Regions from separate parts of the Psychrobacillus sp. FSL H8-0483 genome, predicted to be linked through region 1. Evidence: a T-box and tRNA genes for the amino acid it is inferred to sense, from the RefSeq annotation. Region 1 holds a T-box; the other holds one or more tRNA genes.
The links. The T-box of region 1 lies ahead of leuS (leucine--tRNA ligase). A T-box ahead of a tRNA ligase gene usually reads a tRNA of that ligase, here a tRNA-Leu.
Positions count from the first base shown of each region.

Region 2: it encodes a tRNA-Leu, which carries the amino acid that the T-box ahead of leuS (leucine--tRNA ligase) is inferred to sense. The anticodon was not compared.

Region 1 covers NZ_CP152052.1:2,971,135-2,986,551, forward strand. The annotation lists gene trpE (anthranilate synthase component I) at 1-906, shown strand, start outside; gene MHB48_RS14210 (aminodeoxychorismate/anthranilate synthase component II) at 903-1,475, shown strand; gene leuS (leucine--tRNA ligase) at 1,525-3,936, opposite strand; T-box leader at 3,979-4,192, opposite strand; gene MHB48_RS14220 (3-hydroxybutyrate dehydrogenase) at 4,236-5,003, opposite strand; gene MHB48_RS14225 (GntP family permease) at 5,051-6,379, opposite strand; gene MHB48_RS14230 (3-oxoacid CoA-transferase subunit B) at 6,414-7,073, opposite strand; gene MHB48_RS14235 (CoA transferase subunit A) at 7,090-7,779, opposite strand; gene MHB48_RS14240 (sigma 54-interacting transcriptional regulator) at 8,010-9,353, opposite strand; gene MHB48_RS14245 (MFS transporter) at 10,121-11,290, opposite strand; gene MHB48_RS14250 (TIGR01212 family radical SAM protein) at 11,413-12,372, shown strand; gene MHB48_RS14255 (class I SAM-dependent methyltransferase) at 12,369-12,938, shown strand; gene MHB48_RS14260 (3-oxoacyl-[acyl-carrier-protein] synthase III C-terminal domain-containing protein) at 13,009-14,091, shown strand; gene MHB48_RS14265 (isoprenylcysteine carboxylmethyltransferase family protein) at 14,093-14,635, shown strand; gene MHB48_RS14270 (malic enzyme-like NAD(P)-binding protein) at 15,412-15,417, opposite strand, start outside.
Region 2 covers NZ_CP152052.1:3,345,109-3,352,171, forward strand. The annotation lists gene MHB48_RS16240 (VOC family protein) at 1-210, shown strand, start outside; gene MHB48_RS16245 (DUF6254 family protein) at 366-524, opposite strand; gene MHB48_RS16250 (hypothetical protein) at 518-673, opposite strand; gene MHB48_RS16255 (hypothetical protein) at 1,164-2,450, shown strand; gene MHB48_RS16260 (hypothetical protein) at 2,534-2,773, opposite strand; tRNA gene MHB48_RS16265 (tRNA-Leu) at 2,907-2,989, opposite strand; tRNA gene MHB48_RS16270 (tRNA-Cys) at 3,017-3,090, opposite strand; tRNA gene MHB48_RS16275 (tRNA-Gly) at 3,099-3,173, opposite strand; tRNA gene MHB48_RS16280 (tRNA-Gln) at 3,181-3,252, opposite strand; tRNA gene MHB48_RS16285 (tRNA-His) at 3,254-3,329, opposite strand; tRNA gene MHB48_RS16290 (tRNA-His) at 3,364-3,439, opposite strand; tRNA gene MHB48_RS16295 (tRNA-Trp) at 3,464-3,537, opposite strand; tRNA gene MHB48_RS16300 (tRNA-Tyr) at 3,549-3,632, opposite strand; tRNA gene MHB48_RS16305 (tRNA-Thr) at 3,642-3,717, opposite strand; tRNA gene MHB48_RS16310 (tRNA-Phe) at 3,725-3,800, opposite strand; tRNA gene MHB48_RS16315 (tRNA-Asp) at 3,822-3,897, opposite strand; tRNA gene MHB48_RS16320 (tRNA-Met) at 3,901-3,977, opposite strand; tRNA gene MHB48_RS16325 (tRNA-Val) at 4,007-4,082, opposite strand; tRNA gene MHB48_RS16330 (tRNA-Glu) at 4,115-4,189, opposite strand; tRNA gene MHB48_RS16335 (tRNA-Ser) at 4,213-4,304, opposite strand; tRNA gene MHB48_RS16340 (tRNA-Asn) at 4,310-4,384, opposite strand; rRNA gene rrf (5S ribosomal RNA) at 4,395-4,510, opposite strand; rRNA gene MHB48_RS16350 (23S ribosomal RNA) at 4,636-7,063, opposite strand, start outside.

The DNA.
Region 1 (15,417 bases):
CGGACACAAAAGGAAATGTCCGATGCAATTGAATTCATCTGTTCTGATTTACAAAAAGGTCTTATTCATGAAGATGAAACGGAAGCAATGCTTGCATTTCAACCAATGATTGACGAGACAGCATTTGTACAAATGGTCGAAAAAGCAAAAGAACATATTGTGAAAGGCGATGTATTTCAAATAGTATTATCGCAACGATTTACTTCTCCCTTTAAAGGGAATCCATTTACACTTTATCGTAAGTTACGCACTTCGAATCCATCTCCCTATATGTTTTATATGGACTTTGAGACATATACGATATTAGGTACTTCACCTGAGAGCTTAGTAAAGGTAAATAACAGATTAGTAACAACTAATCCGATTGCTGGTACAAAGCCTCGTGGAAAAACGCCTAAGGAGGATGCACAAATAGCAAGAGAATTGCTGAATGACGAAAAAGAAATTGCGGAACATCGTATGTTAGTTGATCTTGGACGCAATGATATTGGCCGCATTTCAGAAATTGGCTCTGTAAAAATCCAAAAATATATGAAAATAGAATACTATAAATATGTCATGCATATCGTCTCAGAAGTAACTGGCCGTTTAAAAGAAGACACTCATTTATTAGATGTGTTAACTGCATGTTTGCCAGCAGGTACTGTTTCTGGTGCGCCAAAAATCCGAGCGATGCAAATCATTAATCAGTTAGAAAATACAAAACGTGGTGTTTATGCAGGAGCTGTCGGCTATATCTCCGTAACTGGTGACATGGATTTAGCCCTTGCTATTCGTACGATGGTTGTAAAAAATCATCAAGCACATGTTCAAGCAGGAGCAGGAATTGTGTTTGATTCCATACCGCAAAGTGAATACGAAGAAACATTGAATAAAGCGAAAGCACTCCTGGAGGTGCAACGATGATTTTGTTAATCGATAATTACGATTCCTTTACGTATAATTTATTTCAACAAGTGAGTAGCCTTGGTAAAGAAGTACAAGTAGTGCGAAATGACGCCATAACAATCGAAGAAATTGAAAATCTACAACCTGAAGCGATAATTATATCTCCTGGCCCTGGGAATCCTTCAGAGGCTGGTATATCGATCGAAGTAATTCAACAACTACATGAAAAATATCCAATCCTCGGAATCTGTTTAGGACATCAATCCATTGGAGCAGCATTTGGGGCAGATATTATACAGGCCAAAACCATCATGCACGGAAAGTTATCAACGGTTGAACATAATCACTCATCCTTATTCGCGAAGTTGAACGAACCGTTTTCTGTTATGCGATATCATTCACTTGTCATTGACGAACAAACATTATGTGACAAATTAGAAGTACTTGCTAGAGCAGAAGATGATAAGGAAATTATGGCCATTAAGCATCGAGACTACCCAGTTTATGGACTTCAATTTCATCCAGAATCTATTGGAACAGAGCAAGGAGATCAATTAATTCAAGCGTTTATAGATACAATTAAATAGTAAAAAGCTGCTTAATCTCAAAATTAGAGACTAAGCAGCTTTTGTTTTATCAAATAACGATATTCACCATTTTACCTGGGATTGCAATGATTTTCTTCACTTCTTGCCCTTCAAGCCATTGTTGAACTTGTTCCGAAGCAAGTGCTAATGCTTCCAATTCATCTTTCGTAGCATCTTTAGCAACAAGTAACTTCGCGCGTACTTTCCCTTTAATTTGTACAGGAATTTCCACTTCATTGTCCACTAATTTTGACTCATCAAACGTAGGCCATGATTCATACGTAATTGTATCCTCATGCCCCAAAATACTCCAAAGCTCTTCTGCAATATGCGGTACGATTGGAGAAATTAGTTTCACAAATCCTTCTACATACTCTTTCGCGATAAGGTCTGCTTTATATCCTTCATTAATGAATACCATCATTTGTGAAATAGCAGTATTATAATGCATTGCTTCATAGTCTTCTGTCACTTTTTTGACTGTTTGGTGATACACTTTTTCCATATTTTCCGAGGAAGTATCACTTACTTTAGTGCTAAGCTTCCCATTCTCATCGACCAACAAACGCCAAATACGATCTAGGAATCTTCTTGATCCGTCAAGTCCGTTTGTGGACCATGGTTTAGAAGAATCAAGTGGTCCCATGAACATTTCATATAAACGAAGAGAATCAGCACCATGACTTTTCACGATATCATCCGGATTCACTACATTTCCTTTTGATTTAGACATTTTTTCATTATTCTCCCCAAGAATCATACCCTGGTTAAATAGCTTTTGGAATGGCTCTTTCGTTGTGACAACACCAATGTCATAAAGGAATTTATGCCAGAAACGCGCGTACAATAAATGCAATACAGCATGCTCTGCTCCACCTACATAAATATCTACAGGAAGCCAGCGTTTCACTAGTTCTGGATCAATTAGTGCTTCGTCATTGTTAGGATCGATATAACGTAAGTAATACCAGCAGCTACCTGCCCATTGTGGCATCGTATTAGTTTCACGACGTCCTTTTTTCCCTGTTACTGGGTCTACAACGTTTACCCATTCTGTAATATTTGCAAGTGGTGATTCGCCTGTTCCACTTGGCTTAATATCCGTTGTTACTGGCAACATTAGTGGTAGTTCAGATTCATCTACTGCTGTTGAAGTACCATCTTCCCAATGGATAATTGGAATTGGTTCACCCCAATAGCGTTGACGGCTAAATAACCAATCGCGTAGACGATACGTAATTTTCTTTTCACCTTTTCCGTTTGCTTCAAACCATTCAATTGCTTTGGCAATCGCTTGTTCTTTGTTTAAACCATTTAAGAAATCTGAGTTAATAAGTGTACCATCTTCTGTATAAGCCGATTCCTCGATACTTCCACCAGAAACAACTTCTACAATTGGTAAATCGAATTGTTTTGCAAATTCATAATCACGCTCATCATGGGCGGGAACTGCCATAATTGCACCTGTTCCGTATGTCGCCAATACATAATCAGCAATCCAAATTGGCATTTTTTCTCCGCTTACTGGATTGATTGCATAAGCGCCAGTGAATACACCTGTCTTATGTTTTGCAAGGTCGGTACGCTCTAAATCACTTTTCAGTTTTACTTGATCTTTATAAGCTTGCACTGCATCCATCTGTTCAGCAGTCGTAATCGCATCTACTAGCTTATGTTCTGGCGCCAATACTGCGTAAGTTGCACCAAAAATAGTATCTGGGCGAGTTGTAAAAGCACGGAACGATTCATTCGTGCCGTCTACTTCAAAGTCTAGCTCAGCACCTCCTGAACGGCCAATCCAGTTACGTTGCATTTCTTTTAAGCTTTCTGGCCAGTCAAGGTCATCTAAATCTTCTAAAAGTCTATCTGCATAAGCAGTTATACGAAGTACCCATTGACGCATTGGGCGGCGTTCTACTGGATGTCCCCCACGCTCTGATAATCCATCTATTACTTCTTCATTTGCCAAAACAGTTCCTAATGCAGGACACCAGTTTACTGGCACTTCATCAACATAAGCTAACCCTTTTTTGTAGAGCTGGATAAAAATCCATTGCGTCCATTTATAGTAAGATGGATCAGTCGTATTTACTTCTCTATCCCAGTCAAATGAAAAACCAAGATCCGTCATTTGGCGTTTAAATGTAGCGATATTCTTTGCTGTAAATTCTGCAGGGTCGTTACCCGTATCGATTGCATACTGCTCTGCAGGAAGTCCGAAAGCATCCCAACCCATCGGATGAAGTACGTTATAACCTTGCTTACGTTTGAATGCACTTAAAATGTCTGTAGCAATATAACCTAGTGGATGACCAACGTGCAAACCAACTCCAGAAGGATATGGGAACATATCTAATGCATAAAATTTAGGTTTCGAAGGGTCATCGATCATTTTATACGTCTTGTTTTCATTCCAATAATTTTGCCATTTTTTTTCGATTACTTCATGATTAAAGCTCATTAAAATTCCTCCTCAAATTAAAAAAACTCGCCCCTTAAAAAACTAAGGGACGAGAGTATATACTCACGCGGTACCACCCAAATTAGTGAAAACTTCACTCAACTTGATTCCTTAACGCGGAAAACGGTATAAGCTACTCTTCGTTCACTTATACAGACTCAAAGGCGAGTTCAATAGGGCATTTCACTAACTTTCACCAACCGTTAGCTCTCTAAAGAAATACAGTCTATTTACTAATCCTTGTCGACGTCTTGTTATTACTTCGTATTTTAGAGGAAATATCATGAAATAGCAAGTTTTTATTGCGACGTGTATCCACCATCTAATACAACTGCTTGACCTGTCATTCCTTTTGCTGCATCACTTGCTAAAAATAAGGTTAGATCAGCAATTTCCTTCACATCTAACAAACGTTTCTGAGGAACTAAAGGAAATAATACTTCCTCTAGAACGGATTCAACTGGAACATTACGTGTGCTTGCAAGATCCAGGAATTGGTTACGTACAAGTGGTGTATCCACATATCCTGGGCAAACTGCGTTTACTGTAATTCCATCGGCAGCTGTTTCCAGTGCAGCGACTTTTGTTAAACCAATTACACCATGCTTGGCAGAATTATAGGCTGCTTTCCCAGCAAAGCCGATTAAACCATTTATAGAAGCCATATTGATGATCCTTCCAAAGCCTTCCTTACGCATATGTGGGAGAACATGCTTAATTGCAACAAATGGTGCTGTTAGCATAATTTTCACTAATAGTTCGAAGCGTTCTGTTGGGAAGTCTTCTAGCATTGCAACGTGCTGCATTCCAGCATTATTTATTAATATATCAATTCGTCCATACTCTTCTAACGTTCTATTAATAGAATGAATAATATCTTCTTCGTTTGTCACATCACATTTCACACCAAGTACATCATCACCAAGTGATGATGCAGCGCGTTTTACCTTCTCTTCATTAATATCAGTTAAAACAACCTTCGCACCAGCTTTATAAAATTCCTGTGCAACTTCAAACCCTATCCCTTGAGCTGCTCCAGTGATGAGAAGTACTCTATCTTTTACCATACGTTTACCTCCAAAAATCAGCCATTAAGCTCTTTGGGCTGAAAAAATTAAATACCTAAACCAAGAGAGAATAATATAATTGCAATAACTACTCCTAGTGCTGGCACTACTACAGTAGTTGCAGCTACGGACCAATATGCCGCACTATGTTTTTCTCCACAGATTGATTGAATGGTAGTTACTACGTATCCATTATGTGGCAATGAATCAAGTGCACCTGATGAAATTGCGACTACCCTGTGCAACGCTTCAGGATTTACACCCATATCCATATAATGTGGCGCCAATAATGGTAAAGCGATTGTTTGACCGCCAGAGGAAGATCCAGTCATACCAGCAATTACGGATACCGCAATAGCAGCTCCGATTAAAGGAGAGCCTGGAATATTTGTCATTGCTTCAACAGCAGTTGTGAATGCAGGTACATTTTTTGCAACTCCTCCGAAACCAACAACTGCTGCAGTATTACCGATTGCAATAATTGCCCCCACAGTACCAGCTGAAAATGCCTCCCAGAAATTTTTCGAATACTTTCTGCCTACAAAATAAGTTGCGATAACTCCTCCAAGTAGCGCTATAATCAAGGCAGATTGCGCAAGTTTATCATGGAAGATATATGAAATCACTAACACAACAAGTAAAGGAATCATAGCTAAAAATGGATTAGGTAAACTTCTTGACGTATCAAATGTTGGGTCCGTCTCACGCCCCATAAATCTTTCACCTTTATTAACAGCTCCCTGGATAATACGTTTCAGCCACCAATATCCAAAAATCGCCATAAATGCTGCTACTATAATACTTACTTCCCACCCTGCATAAGCGTTGGTTCCTAAAAATTGAATCGGAATCCAGTTTTGTATTTCAGGAGATCCTGCGGATGTCATCGTAAACGTAACTGAACCTAATGCTAATGTCGCTGGAATAAAACGTCGTGGTAAGTCTGCTTGCTTAAACAATGAAATTGCCATTGGGTATACAGAGAATGCAACAACGAACAGACTTACGCCTCCATATGTAAGAACGGCACAGGCGATAACGATGGCAAGTACTGCATATTTCATCCCTAATTTATCGACAATCCATTTGGACACTGAATCTGCTGCTCCGCTATCTTCCATGACTTTACCAAAGACAGCCCCTAGTAAGAACATCATATACCAGGACGCTATAAACCCTGTAAAACCTGTCATATAACTTGTTACAAAATCAGCTTCTCCTTCACCAGCCAACTGCTTAAATAACGGCATTCCACTCGTCACCGCAACTAGCAATGCAGATATTGGTCCTGCTATTAATATATTTACACCTTTCATTGTCAAGATGATAAGTAAAGCTAAGCCTCCAATAAGGCCGATCATACTTAATGCTTCCATGAACAAATCCCCCCGATTGTTTTATAAAGATGAGTTAAAATCTAACATTTTCTTGCACATTATCTATATTTAATGGAGCTTCTGTGGAATCAATGATGTCTTGTACAGTGAACCCCTCAAACACTTCTCGCAGTACAAGTCCTTCTGGTGTCACTTCAATAGTGGCACGTTCCGTAATAATTTTGTTGACTACCCCTTTACCTGTCAAAGGAAGGGAACATGATTTTTTTATTTTTGGTGAACCGTCCTTAGCTACATGATCCATAATAACGATAATTTTTTTGGCACCATGCACTAGATCCATAGCACCACCCATGCCCTTAATCATTTTTCCAGGTATCATCCAGTTGGCTAGATCTCCTTTTTCAGAAACCTCCATACCTCCTAGAATTGCCACATCGACATGTCCTCCACGTATCATGGCAAATGATTCCGCACTTGAGAAGAATGCAGAACCCGGTATCGTTGTCACGGTTTCTTTCCCAGCATTGATTAAATCTGGATCTACTTCTTCTTCAGTTGGATACGGCCCAATGCCAAGCAACCCGTTTTCCGATTGCAACACTACCGTCTTATTTGGTGAAATATAATTGGCAACTAGTGTAGGAATACCTATGCCTAAATTCACGTAATTCCCATCATCAATTTCTTTCTCTGCACGAATTGCAATTCGTTCTCTGCTTGATAAAGTCACTTTACATTCCTCCCATCTATGAACGTGTCATTAATCGTTCAATCCGTTTTTCTTGTTCAGCTTGTAACAGTCCTTGTACATAAATGCTTGGTGTATGAATAGTGGAAGGAGCTAAATTCCCTGTTTCCACAATCTCTTCTACTTCAGCAATTGTAAACTTTCCTGCCGCCGCCATCATTGGATTAAAGTTTTGTGCCGTTTTGTTATAGATTAGATTTCCAAATTTATCTGCCTTAGCAGCACGAATAAGAGCAAAATCTGCACGTAAAGATTCTTCTAAAACATACTCTTTCCCATCAAAAATACGAATCTCTTTTCCATCTGCTATCGGTGTGCCAACTCCTGCTGGCGTGAAAAATGCTGGGATACCTGCTCCACCAGCTCTAATTTTTTCTGCAAGCGTTCCTTGAGGAGTTAACTCTACTTCAATCTCACCTGCTAATACTTGTCGTTCAAATTCTTTATTTTCTCCTACATAAGAACCAATCATTTTTTTTATTTGCTTGTTATTCAATAAAAGCCCTAATCCCCATTCATCGACTCCACAGTTGTTTGAAATGACAGTTAAATCCTTAACACCTTTCTCCACTAGCGCAAGAATTAGTTGTTCCGGAATTCCTACCAAACCGAAACCACCGACCATTATTGTTGCACCATCTTGAATTTCCATTACCGCTTCCTCTGCAGAAGAATATATCGGTTTCATTGGAACGTCCCCCTTACATTATTGACACTATAATAAAAGCGCTTTCATAGGTTATTAAAACATATTCAAAATATTCGAGCAATAGCACTTGTGACAACTTTTAGACTCAAAATTTCCTTTAAAATCTGAAACATCGGAATTTTATTGCAATAAAATAAAGTTACATTATAGTTTACGGCAAATATAAAATTCCGATTTTCTGGATTGTAGTCCAAAAAACCGGAATTAGGTCATAAGTTATATTTTTTTATTTTTTCATAAAGAGTTGATCTACTTATTCCCAACTGTTTAGCAACTAACACTTTATCTGTTTCTCCTTCAAGTAGATCTCTAAGGATATTTTTTTCTACTTGAACTAAAATATCCGCTAACTTCCCAGTTGCTTGAAAGGACATTGCATCTCGCTTCTTTACCTGTGCAGGAAGTGCAGATGGCATAATAATGTCATCCTCTGCTAAATAAACAGCTGCCTGCAAAACATTTTGCAATTCTCGAACATTCCCTGGCCAGTGGTAAGATTGAAGTATATCTCTAGTTTTCGTAGCTAACACAACTTTTCTTCGGCCCGCCTGTACAACAAACTTCTGTAAAAAAAAGTTAAGAAGCTCTGTGAAATCCTCCATGCGATCTCGTAGGGGTGGAATCCATAAAGTAATTGCTTGAATACGATAAAATAGATCTTCTCGAAATTTTTTTTCTTCAACAAGCTTGGATAAAGATAGATTCGATGAAGCTAAAATTCGGACATTTACTTTTTCCCCTTGCTCTGAAAGTATAGAAAAAATCTCACCGTCCTGCATGGCACGCAAAAGCTTGGCTTGCAATGTAAGGGGGAGTGCACTAATTTCATCAATAAAAAGAGTCCCTTTATCCGCTTGCTTATATCTTCCCTTTCGAATTTGTCCAGTTAGGTCATCTATCTTTCCAAACAATTCTTGTTCTAATAACTCTGGTGGTACTGCTGCACAATTTACCTTAACAAAAGGGGCATCTGAACGTTCTGAAAGTTGATGTATACTATGTGCAAAGATTTCTTTTCCAGTTCCACTTTCTCCTTCAATTAAAACCGGTAAGTCACTTGGTGCAATCATTTCTACCGTTTCTTTTATTTTGCGCATTGCCGAAGAAGTACCTTTAATATCCGCTAAACGATACTCCTTATAACTATTGTCCTCTTTGTTAAATTGAATGCGCTCCATTGTTGTTCGAACGTGAGAACTTAGCTTTTTCCAATCGGACATATCTCGAAATATTACGCTACCATAAGCCCCAACAATTTCTCCTTCGACAACCAGCGGGACACGATTCGCGAGCATATAAGTTCCTTTAATATAGTGAGGGGAAGCAATATGTGCTATTCCCGACTTAATTACTTCATACATTTTTGTATTTTCTATCACATCCTCAACTGGTTGGCCGATTGCATTCTCTCTCTTTACTTCTAGGAAGCGGCAATACTCTTCGTTGATATAGAGTATATTGGATTGCTTATCTACAACAACAAACCACTGGAAAGCATTTTCTAATATTTGAGCAAGCACGGATGCAGATAAGTTTTTCAATAGAGATTCCACTCTATCCCCTCCTTTTTAAACATCTTAATTTTATATTCTCAAATATCAGACAACTAAGCAATTACTAATCTCTGAATAGTAAAATTACCTCTTAGCTATTATAGATTAGTAAATTAGTAAAAGGGGGTATGCTCGGATAAAATCTGGATTTGTCTGGATTATACCTTACTATGCTCGTTTCAGCGCTTGAATAACAATTACTACATTCCCCATAACAAAAGCGCATCGAATATTTCATTCGGTGCGCTCAGACTGTAGACAAATTCGTTTTACAATGAATAGAGATGTATATGAGAATCAGCGGGGCCCGCCACTTCGCTTTCCGTGGGCTTGGCTTCAGCCTCCTCGTCACTACCGTTCCTGCGGGGTCTTCAGCTCAAGCTATTCCCACAGGTGTCTCCGTGGCGGGCCCTGCCTATTTTTCAAAAGTTGAAAGTGGAAATCTGAAGAGATGCTGTGATCAATCAATGTTTCTCGGAATATCCTGATAAAAATAACGGATTGACTATCCCATCTCATCAAGTGAATAGGCTTTAATTGTCCACTTTTCTGTTTAGTGAAGTTAAAAATAAGCGGAAGGCGGCGACTCCTGCGGGACAGCGAGACAGTCCAAGACCCCGCAGGCATGCCGAGGAGGCTAAGCGCGAGCCCGCGGAAAGCGCCAGCCTGGAGCGAATGCTACAGGAAAAGCACAATAATCACTATGTTCTTAATACATTTTGATTAATAAAAATGCATATATCGACAAGCTAAGCGCATCGAATATTTCATTCGGTGCGCTTTTTAAGTGGTAAATCGTAAATGATGGTTGTAAAGATAGCAAAAAACAGCAAGCATGTAAGGATTAGGATCATCATAGGAGTACCGTGAGCTTCCACAAGAATTCCTCCTATAAAAGGTCCGATCATCCGTCCAACTGTCGCCATACTATTTACAATCCCCTGATAAAATCCTTCTTTTCCCTTAGGTGCTAACTGATCTGCTAAGGTTGGTACCGCTGGCCACACAAACATTTCACCAACGGTAAGAATCACCATTGATGTAATAAACATTGCATAGCTTTCTGCAAAAGCTACAACGACAAATGATCCCATGAAAATCACGATACCAATAACCATTTGTGTTTTTATCTTATGCTCTAATCGGCTAATAATCGGTTTGATAAGTGGTTGACCTGCTAATATAAGTGCTCCATTTATCGTCCATAATAAACTATACTGTTTTAGCGAAATGCCTAAATCTAACACATGAGTAGAGATAGTCGAAGTCCACTGTACATATACAATCCACGTAAGCAAATAGCCAACTGACACAATCAGCATTGCATAAAAAGGTGCTTTCTGATTCCTATTCTTTTGCTCATTCGAAACAGTTGCATGTAGATTCGATGCCACCTTGATTTTTCGGTAAAAAAACCAAGCAATAAATAAAAATAATACATATGTAAATAGATTTGCTATAAAAATATTATTTATATTATTTTCAGCCACAAGACCTGCAATAGCTGGTCCAAGGGCCACCCCAAGGTTTTGTGCCAAATAAATAGCATTAAAGGCTTTTCTCCCGCCTTCTGGCCAAACACTTCCAACCATCGCATACATGCTAGGAAAAATAATCCCTCCACTAAATCCTAAAATTGCAACAAACCAAATATATTCTGGCCACCCATGCCAAAATATTAAGAATGCTAAAGCAATTATTGAAATAATAATACCGATCATAATGGATTTATAACCACCAATACGGTCAAATAAAAATCCACCTAACAAGTTTCCTATGACCCCAGCACCAGCATTAATCATTAAAACAATTCCAGCCATCGTGAGAGTTTGTCCAAGATAATCATGTATATAAATAGTATGTAAAGGCCACAAAAATGAATTTCCCATCGTATTAACAAACATTCCTACTATCAAAAACCATACAGCTTTTGGCATTCTACCACCTCTTTTCTCCCTACGCTCAGAATAGTGTATTCCTTTTCGCAGAACACTTCAAGAAGGTTTCACAAAAATATAAAAAGACGTGTTAAAATAAGCCTGTTAAGGAGTGAATGAACATGGAGAAAAACAACCTTCCTTTTCCATCTGATGGAAAACGATATTATACATGGAATCGTTATTTACGAAATATATTTGATATGAAAATTTTTAAAGTAGCATTAGACGCTGGGTTTGATTGTCCCAATAGAGACGGCACTGTGGCTTATGGAGGATGCACATTTTGCAGTGTAGCTGGTAGTGGAGATTTCGCTGGAGATAAAGTAGATCCGATTCCAGTACAATTTGAAAAAATTAAAGTAAAGATGCATGAAAAGTGGAAAACAGGAAAATATATCGCATTCTTTCAAGCATACACAAATACGCATGCTCCCCTTCCAGTACTCAAAGAAAAATTTGAAGCAGCTCTTGCTTTGGAAGGGGTTGTGGGGATTTCGATTGCTACACGACCCGATTGTTTACCAGATGACGTAGTGGAATATTTAGCCGAGTTAAATAAGCGTACTTATTTATGGGTAGAGCTTGGTCTTCAAACGGTGCATGAAAGAACAGCAAAGCTTGTTAATCGTGCCCATGACTATGCTACTTATGTGGAAGGGGTAAACAAATTAAGAAAGCATAATATCCGAATATGCACGCATATTATCAATGGCTTACCTTTAGAAGACCGCGACATGATGATGGAAACAGCTAGAGAAGTAGCCAAACTTGATGTGCAAGGTATTAAAATTCATTTACTTCATTTGCTTAAAGGAACTCCAATGGTCAAGCAATATGAAAAAGGAATGTTGGATTTTATGGAACGAGATCCCTATATTCAGCTCGTTGCAGACCAATTAGAAATCTTGCCACCAGAGATGATTATACATCGCATTACAGGGGATGGACCTATTGATCTAATGATTGGACCTATGTGGAGTGTCAACAAATGGGATGTGCTAAATGGAATTGATGCAGAGTTAGCAACTCGTGATAGCTATCAAGGGAAATTTTTTGAAAAGACTGGTGCCTTAAAATGAAATTAAAACGAATACTGCCATATGCGAAAGAATTATTAACTAGTGTTATTGAAGCAGGTGATTCCGTAGTGGATGCAACTGCAGGCAATGGACATGATACATTATTTTTAGCTGAGTTAGTAGGTGAAAATGGACATGTATATGCATTTGATGTACAAGAAGAAGCCATTCAAGCTACTGCAGAAAAGTTGGAACAAGCGAATTTGAAGACACGCACGACACTTATTCAAGATGGCCATGAAAATGTTTCGAATTATGTACATTCCGAAGTGTCTGCAGCCATTTTTAATTTAGGATATTTGCCTGGCAGCAATCAAGACGTCGTGACAAGAGGAGCATCTACTATTCAGGCAATTGAATCACTTCTAGATCTATTAAAGATTGGGGGATTAATTGTTTTGGTAGTTTATCATGGGCATGAGGGTGGTAAACAAGAAAAAGACGAAATAATATCTTTCGTACAGCAATTACCTCAATCTTTTGCACATGTGCTATCATATCAATTTTTAAATCAACAAAACCATCCACCTTTTATTATTGTAATAGAAAAAATGAAAGCTAATTAAATCTAAATACACCTCTTTGTATATAGAGAGAGAATATGGAGAAACTAACATTAAAAAAAGGAGAATTGCCTTGCCCAAAATTACTTCTGTTAGTACATATAATCCTCCGTATGCATTAGAACAATCAAATATTGAACAACTTACAAAAGAGCTTTTTCAAGATAAAATTTCACAGCTTGAACGCTTATTAAAAGTATTTGAAAATGGGGATATTAAAACTCGTAATTTTTGCGTTCCATTAGAATGGCATCAAACAGAGCATTCTTTTGAAGAACGCAATAATATATATATAGACTTGGCTACCAAATATAGCGTAGAAGTAATTCGAGCATGCCTTCAAAACAATTCTTTCTTAGAAAATTCCATTTCTCCCGAAGAAATTGACACAATTATCTTTGTAAGTAGCACCGGAATATCTACTCCGAGCATTGATGCACGTGTGATGAACCATCTTCCCTTTTCAGACAGGATGAAACGGATCCCAATTTGGGGGTTAGGCTGTGCTGGCGGTGCTGCTGGGATTAGCAGAGCATTTGACTATTGTAAAGCCAATCCCACTGCAAAAGTACTTGTTGTATGTGTGGAACTTTGTAGTCTTACCTTCCAACCGAATGACTTTTCTAAAAGCAATCTAATCGGAGCATCTCTTTTTGCAGATGGAGCAGCTTGTGCTTTAGTTTGTGGAGATGAAGTAATACTTACAACTAAAAAACCTGTCCCTTCTATTATAAATACAGCCTCTAAGTGGATGCCTAATTCTGAAGATGTCATGGGTTGGGATATAAAAAACAATGGATTACATGTAGTTTTCTCGAAAAGTATTCCTTCTATTATCTCCAGTTGGCTTGGACCATTCATAGATGAATTCTTAAACGAACAGGAAATTAGAAAAGATCAGCTCGTAAATTTTGTTGCGCATCCTGGAGGAAAAAAAGTACTGGAAGCGTACGAAAAAACCCTTCAATTAGCAGAAAACCAAACCTTTATTTCTCGAGAAGTGTTAAAAAATCATGGCAATATGTCTTCTCCAACAGTTCTCTACGTATTAGAGCAATTTATGATGCAGGAAAATAATCCAGATGACTACGGTTTATTAGTGGCATTAGGTCCTGGATTTTGCGGAGAAGCACTTTTACTAAAGTGGAGGGATTAAATTGTTGTTTTTCATTATCATTTCTCTAGTCATCACGCAAAGATTAATTGAGGTTTTTGTTGCCAAACGAAATGAAAAGAGTATGCTTGCTCAGGGGGCTTATGAGGTGGGTGCTTCTCATTATCCATATATGATTGCTCTTCATGTTAGCTTTTTTGTTTGCCTAATTGCTGAAGTGTTAATCTTTGACCGAGGCATATCTCCTTTATTTCCGCTGTTTTTTCTAATCTTTCTACTTGTTCAAGCCCTGCGCATTTGGTGTTTAACTTCTTTAGGTCAATTTTGGAACACTAAAATCATTATTTTACCTGGTGCCAATGTGGTTACAAAAGGACCATATCTTTTTATACGACATCCAAATTACGTAGTCGTTTGTATTGAAATCGCACTCTTGCCAATCATGTTTCAAGCATACTTAACTGCTATCTCCTTTACTTTATTAAACCTTGCTATGCTTTCTGTTCGAATTCCACTTGAAGAAAAAGCCTTAATGGAAGCTACTAATTATACGAAAGAATTTAAAAAGAAGATTTCGGCTTCATAACCGAAATCTTCTTTTTATTGTATTATTTCAATTGCACCTGCTCGAAGCTCTTCGCAAATATATAGATATACTTGTAACCACACATGTTGATTAACCAAGAGTACCCAGTAAATTGCTTATTAAAATGGTGTTAATTCACTAGACACTCTACTTATAGGTGCTTTTGGAGTGCTTGGAACTGAACGAGTTCTACACCATCACCTGGATTTCTTGATGGGGCTGTCCCTAAAGTCATACATTGACTGAGAGATGGTCCCTTGTCCAATGGATTGATTTCCGTTCCAGACGGACGCTTTCCGCGGGCATGGCTTCAGTCTCCTCAGGCCAACACGATGTTGGTCACAAAGGCGTTGCCACACGATGTGGCGTTCTTAGCCTTTGTTCCTTTGTTCGCTCCTGCGGGGCCTTCAGCTCATGCACCTGCCGCTTCGCTTTCGGTGCAGAAAACATCTGCTATTCCCGCTGGAGTCGCCGCCTTTCACTACAATCAATTGCCTACAAAAAATAGTAGTTTTAATAAAAAGTATACAAAAAACAGATGTAGAAAAAGACTCTTTTTTCTACACCTGCTTCAATTTATGGACTTATTGGACAGACCCATTTTTTCGATAATCGTGTGGTAGTTCGTCCGGCACTCTCCATAGCTACTTGTAATAGAAGTGCCAAAACTTTTGGAAATGAAAGAATCTCCACTTTCCTACTTATACAGTAAGCATCCAAAGATGCAATTTTTTAGGTACGTAACACTACCTCTGATAATCGGTTAATTTACTACCTTAATT
Region 2 (7,063 bases), 370 kb from region 1:
TTTGAGAAAAATATTCTAACCTTTAATCCCGGATGGAATAGCAATGCCGAAAATCTTGAATCTTTTACTGACATTCGCGAACTCCAAAAACAGCTTAAACAAAAAGGAATAAAAATGCTGACCGAAGCAGATGAAACAACCGAAGGACCTGCACATTTTACAATAGTAGATCCAGATGGTAATCAAATTCTTCTAGATCAACATAGATAAATGAAGAGAATATCATCTAGATATTAAAAAATTTATTATATCCAAAAGGGTGCCTGTCTCAACTGAGAAGTAACAGGCCCCTTTTGATTTCAAGAATATTTTCAATACTTCGAGAGACTAACAATTGGGGGTAAATTAACTAGGCTTTGAAGTAATTACTTACCACCCAATGGGACGAAATTCAAGCTGGCTAGTGGCTGCCCCAATAGGAGCAGAAACTCAATAACCTCTTCTTTTCCTACTTCTTCAGCAAGTTGCTTTAATGATTTTATCTTACCATGCGGATTTTGTACTTGCTTACAGAATCTTAAAATTTATCTCTGAATTCTTTCGCTTTTTCCTTATGTGCTTGATTAGCCTTTGCACTACCAAATTCTGTTGAAAACTCGGAGTCCTGTTTACTAGAATTAAATCCCTTTTTGTTCTTTTGCTGCGGATCATTTTTCTTTGTTCTTTTTGCCATAAAAATATCCCTCCTTCTTGTATTTTATTATGAGGAGAGAAAATGATAATATTCATGTACTAAAACAATATATGTTTCTCAGAAATTATTGAACAACTGTGGCATTAATTCCAATAAAGGGTATGTCGAAACCATCCACTAAAATAGAAGCCATCTGACCACAAGCTGATCACATTATCAATTCAGAAAGATTGATTATCAATCAAGAGGACCGATATGTAGATATTCCACTTCTCGAACAAACTGCTGATTAAGAAACGCTCAAATAAAAGAGCATCCTGCAGTCGGAACAAAACAAAAATATCTAAATCAGTTTAGAACTTTATAAACTCAATTAGCTGGTATGAAAATTGATAAGAAAGCCGACGAAGAAGATCCATTACTTGAAATATTAAAAGGTTAATAATCATAATATGATTTAACGTGACTGGTGATAAAACTAATCACGTTTTTTTATATTACTAATTATCATACAGGGGGAATTTTCACATTGGCTAATCTTAATACTGTGTCAGAAGTAACTACTTTATTCGAAACTTATTTTCCATCAGGCCTCAAATACAACTCAGCATTAACACAAATCACAGGTCCTCGCGCATTACCACTTGGAGAAACAAACGCAATGCGACTTGGAGAACAGTTGCAATTCTTAGGCGCTTTTCACAACAAAGTTCCAGATACTAATACTGCACGTCAAGGCCGTATTAAAACAGAGATCGAAACATTAATAAGTATCCTTCAATCAGAGGGTTACATGACTGGCGATAATTTGCCGAATAGTAATTTTTTAAATGAGTCTTTCTTAATTATGGGTCTTGCCATTATTAAAAGTGGTACAGCTTACGCGAAGTTGAGCTCGACGAACCAAACTCACGTGAACAATGGTTTAACTGCTTTGGTATCGAAAGCAAAATCGATTCTTGCTGATTATTATCTTCCAGGTGGCTTGTGGGGTAACCGAGTTCCAACAACTTATTCAGAATACCAAACTGGTAATTCAATTAAAGTTCCTCTAATGAGTCTTAATGGTACAGCTATCTTAATTGGTGCTTTAGGTATGTACGAAAACTTAGTAGCTAAATCTTCTGCTTCATCTACCCATCTGATTAACTATTCAAATGCTCTTTTAGGATTCGAAAACAAAATTAATAACGGTGGTTACTTTGTAATTGGTGGAGGTCTAACTGCACCTCGACGGTTATTCGGTTCAACTGGTTATAACTCAGTAGTAGGCCAATCTTTACTTTTAGCTTACCGTGGATTATCGCTGAAAAAATTTACTGTAACTCCAGTATCTACTAATAAGTATCAAGCAGCAGGTGAACGTATTGCTTCATACTACGAAAACTTGATTGATACTAAGAATATTCGATTAGACGAATTCCACAATTCTAAAGGCGATCCAGTAACTCAATCGATTCTTGATGGCGCTCTCGCTGTTGTTGATACAGCAAACTTTACACCAGACCCGAAACCTGCTTCTGAGCAAGCTCGATATGATGAAGCTATTGGTTTAATGGGTCCAGCACATAGACAATCATCAGTATATCTTTACTCATTAGCATGGGGTGCGCCTCAATCATTCTTTGCAAAACTTGACAAACACATTGTTAAAACTGGTGAAGCTAATCCTAGTTTACCAGGGGTTTCAGCAATGCGTGCAGCCATGAATGCTCCTGGTCCTACTAATTCTCACGATGCGGCTTCAGGTCGTGTGTTAACAGGTTTTGCTGCGTTTATGATGCGTGGTATTGAGATCGTTACTGATGGTCATTAATCTGGCCATAACTTCAAAAAATCAATTGACTCGTGATTATTTATTTCACGGTGCAAGTTATACAAAAGTTGAAAGAGTTTTTTCTAACTTAAATCTTCTCCTTTGATACGAGAAGAATAATCTTGAAGTTGCTTATCCATCCTAATTTCTCCTTGAGTGCTCTTTGTAGCTGCAATCTTCTCCTTGTAGTACCTCAATGTCTCAGTTCTTAAATTTCTTATCAAGCAATCTCTCTCAAACTTCTGAAAAGCTTCTTCATCAGAAATTTTTAATTTATTCATACTCAACTCTTTTGTTGATAAGCTCTTACTTCTTCTAGACATCCTATTTCCCCTATGTACGGGATTCAAAGCACGGGATTTTAGCTTATTTCAGTCCTCTTATTTAGACAACAAAAAAGACCTCTAACAAGTAGTTAGAAGTCTTGATATATATGACTTTAAGTCATAATTTTTATACCGGTGGTCGGGGTCGAACCGACACATCCAGAGGATACGGGATTTTGAGTCCCGCGCGTCTGCCAATTCCGCCACACCGGCAAAAATACTAGGCAGTTATTTAAAAATTGGAGGCGGCAACCGGATTTGAACCGGTGATAAAGGTGTTGCAGACCTGTGCCTTACCACTTGGCTATGCCGCCATATAAATTGGAGCGGAAGACGAGGTTCGAACTCGCGACCCCCACCTTGGCAAGGTGGTGTTCTACCACTGAACTACTTCCGCAAATAAACTGGGGTACCTGGATTCGAACCAGGGCATGACGGAATCAAAATCCGTTGCCTTACCGCTTGGCTATACCCCAATGGGGCGACTGATGGGAATTGAACCCACGAATGCCGGAATCACAATCCGGTGCGTTAACCACTTCGCCACAACCGCCACAAATAAAAAAAGAGTTAACAAATTAGGAATATGGGGCGACTGATGGGAATTGAACCCACGAATGTCGGAATCACAATCCGATGCGTTAACCACTTCGCCACAACCGCCATTATTCAAGTTAACTTTATAGTTGGCAGGGGCAGTAGGAATCGAACCCACATCAAAGGTTTTGGAGACCTCTATTCTACCGTTAAACTATGCCCCTAAAATAAAAACTGGTGGAGGGGGACGGATTCGAACCGCCGAACCCTAAGGAGCGGATTTACAGTCCGCCGCGTTTAGCCACTTCGCTACCCCTCCACTAAACAGTGGTGCCGAAAAGAGGACTTGAACCCCCAACCTACTGATTACAAGTCAGTTGCTCTACCAATTGAGCTATTTCGGCGTATATATGGTGGCTCAGGACGGAATCGAACCGCCGACACAAGGATTTTCAGTCCTTTGCTCTACCGACTGAGCTACTGAGCCACATATGTATTTTTTTAAAAATGGCGGTCCCGACCGGGATCGAACCGGCGATCTCCTGCGTGACAGGCAGGCATGTTAACCGCTACACCACGGGACCATTTGGTTGCGGGGACAGGATTTGAACCTGTGACCTTCGGGTTATGAGCCCGACGAGCTACCGAACTGCTCCACCCCGCGATAATAATATAATGAACTTTTTAAAATAATGGTGGAGGATGACGGGCTCGAACCGCCGACCCTCTGCTTGTAAGGCAGATGCTCTCCCAGCTGAGCTAATCCTCCAAAATGCTGGTTTTATTCTTTTGAAAAATAAATGGTGACCCCTACGGGATTCGAACCCGTGTTACCGCCGTGAAAGGGCGGTGTCTTAACCGCTTGACCAAGGGGCCATTATATAGTAATGAAAGTTATCTGGCGGAGAGCAAGGGATTTGAACCCTTGAGACAGTGTTACCCGCCTACACGATTTCCAATCGTGCTCCTTCGGCCACTCGGACAGCTCTCCAAAAATGGCTCCGAAGGTAGGACTCGAACCTACGACCAATCGATTAACAGTCGATTGCTCTACCACTGAGCTACTTCGGAATGTTGTTATGCCCAGCGACGTCCTACTCTTGCAGGGGGAAACCCCCAACTACCATCGGCGATGAAGAGCTTAACTTCCGTGTTCGGTATGGGAACGGGTGTGACCTCTTCTCCATCATCACTAGACATATTAACTTGAAAGACAAGATTTATTATATCATAACTATAACTTTATTGCAATAGTTTTTTTAAAAAATCTTTTTTATTCTTTCAAAACTGGATAAAAGACATTGAATTATTCAAATTCTATTTTGGTTAAGTCCTCGATCGATTAGTATTCGTCAGCTGCACGTGTCACCACGCTTCCACCCCGAACCTATCTACCTCATCGTCTTTGAGGGATCTTACTTACTTGCGTAATGGGAAATCTCATCTTGAGGGGGGCTTCGTGCTTAGATGCTTTCAGCACTTATCCCGTCCACACATAGCTACCCAGCGATGCTCTTGGCAGAACAACTGGTACACCAGCGGTGTGTCCATCCCGGTCCTCTCGTACTAAGGACAGCTCCTCTCAAATTTCCTACGCCCACGACGGATAGGGACCGAACTGTCTCACGACGTTCTGAACCCAGCTCGCGTACCGCTTTAATGGGCGAACAGCCCAACCCTTGGGACCGACTACAGCCCCAGGATGCGATGAGCCGACATCGAGGTGCCAAACCTCCCCGTCGATGTGGACTCTTGGGGGAGATAAGCCTGTTATCCCCGGGGTAGCTTTTATCCGTTGAGCGATGGCCCTTCCATGCGGAACCACCGGATCACTAAGCCCGTCTTTCGACCCTGCTCGACTTGTAGGTCTCGCAGTCAAGCTCCCTTCTGCCTTTACACTCTTCGAATGATTTCCAACCATTCTGAGGGAACCTTTGGGCGCCTCCGTTACACTTTAGGAGGCGACCGCCCCAGTCAAACTACCCGCCTGACACTGTCTCCTACCCGGGTTACGGGTATGGGTTAGAATTTCAATACAACCAGGGCAGTATCCCACCGACGCCTCCTCCGAAGCTGGCGCTCCGGGCTCTAAGGCTCCTGCCTATCCTGTACAAGTTGCACCAAAATTCAATATCAAGCTATAGTAAAGCTCCACGGGGTCTTTCCGTCCTGTCGCGGGTAACCTGCATCTTCACAGGTACTATAATTTCACCGAGTCTCTCGTTGAGACAGTGCCCAGATCGTTACGCCTTTCGTGCGGGTCGGAACTTACCCGACAAGGAATTTCGCTACCTTAGGACCGTTATAGTTACGGCCGCCGTTTACTGGGGCTTCAATTCGCACCTTCGCTTGCGCTAAGCACTCCTCTTAACCTTCCAGCACCGGGCAGGCGTCAGCCCCTATACTTCACCTTACGGTTTTGCAGAGACCTGTGTTTTTGCTAAACAGTCGCCTGGGCCTATTCACTGCGGCTCTTCTAGGCTATTCACCCAAAAGAGCACCCCTTCTCCCGAAGTTACGGGGTCATTTTGCCGAGTTCCTTAACGAGAGTTCTCTCGCTCACCTTAGGATTCTCTCCTCGACTACCTGTGTCGGTTTGCGGTACGGGCACCTATCACCTCGCTAGAGGCTTTTCTTGGCAGTGTGAAATCAGGAACTTCGGACTAAGTCCTCGCCATCACAGCTCAATGTTATAGAATGCGGATTTTCCTACATTCACACCTTACTGCTTGGACGTGCATAACCAACAGCACGCTTACCCTATCCTTCTGCGTCCCCCCATTACTCAAACGGTGGTTTGGTGGTACAGGAATATCAACCTGTTGTCCATCGTCTACGCCTATCGGCCTCGACTTAGGTCCCGACTAACCCTGAGCGGACGAGCCTTCCTCAGGAAACCTTAGTCATACGGTGGACGGGATTCTCACCCGTCTTTCGCTACTCATACCGGCATTCTCACTTCTAAGCGCTCCACCAGTCCTTCCGGTCTGACTTCAACGCCCTTAGAACGCTCTCCTACCACTGATACCAAAGGTATCAATCCACAGCTTCGGTGATTTGTTTAGCCCCGATACATTTTCGGCGCAGCGTCACTCGACCAGTGAGCTATTACGCACTCTTTAAATGATGGCTGCTTCTAAGCCAACATCCTGGTTGTCTAAGCAACGCCACATCCTTTTCCACTTAACAAATACTTTGGGACCTTAGCTGGTGGTCTGGGCTGTTTCCCTCTTGACTACGGATCTTATCACTCGCAGTCTGACTCCCAAACATAAATCATTGGCATTCGGAGTTTGTCTGAATTCGGTAACCCGGGATGGGCCCCTAGTCCAAACAGTGCTCTACCTCCAAGATTCTTAACGTTTGAGGCTAGCCCTAAAGCTATTTCGGAGAGAACCAGCTATCTCCAGGTTCGATTGGAATTTCTCCGCTACCCACACCTCATCCCCGCACTTTTCAACGTGCGTGGGTTCGGACCTCCAGTAAGTGTTACCTTACCTTCATCCTGGACATGGGTAGATCACCTGGTTTCGGGTCTACGACCACATACTCATTCGCCCTATTCAGACTCGCTTTCGCTGCGGCTCCGTCTTCTCAACTTAACCTTGCATGTAATCGTAACTCGCCGGTTCATTCTACAAAAGGCACGCTATCACCCATTAACGGGCTCTAACTACTTGTAGGCACACGGTTTCAGGATCTATTTCACTCCCCTTCCGGGGTGCTTTTCACCTTTCCCTCACGGTACTG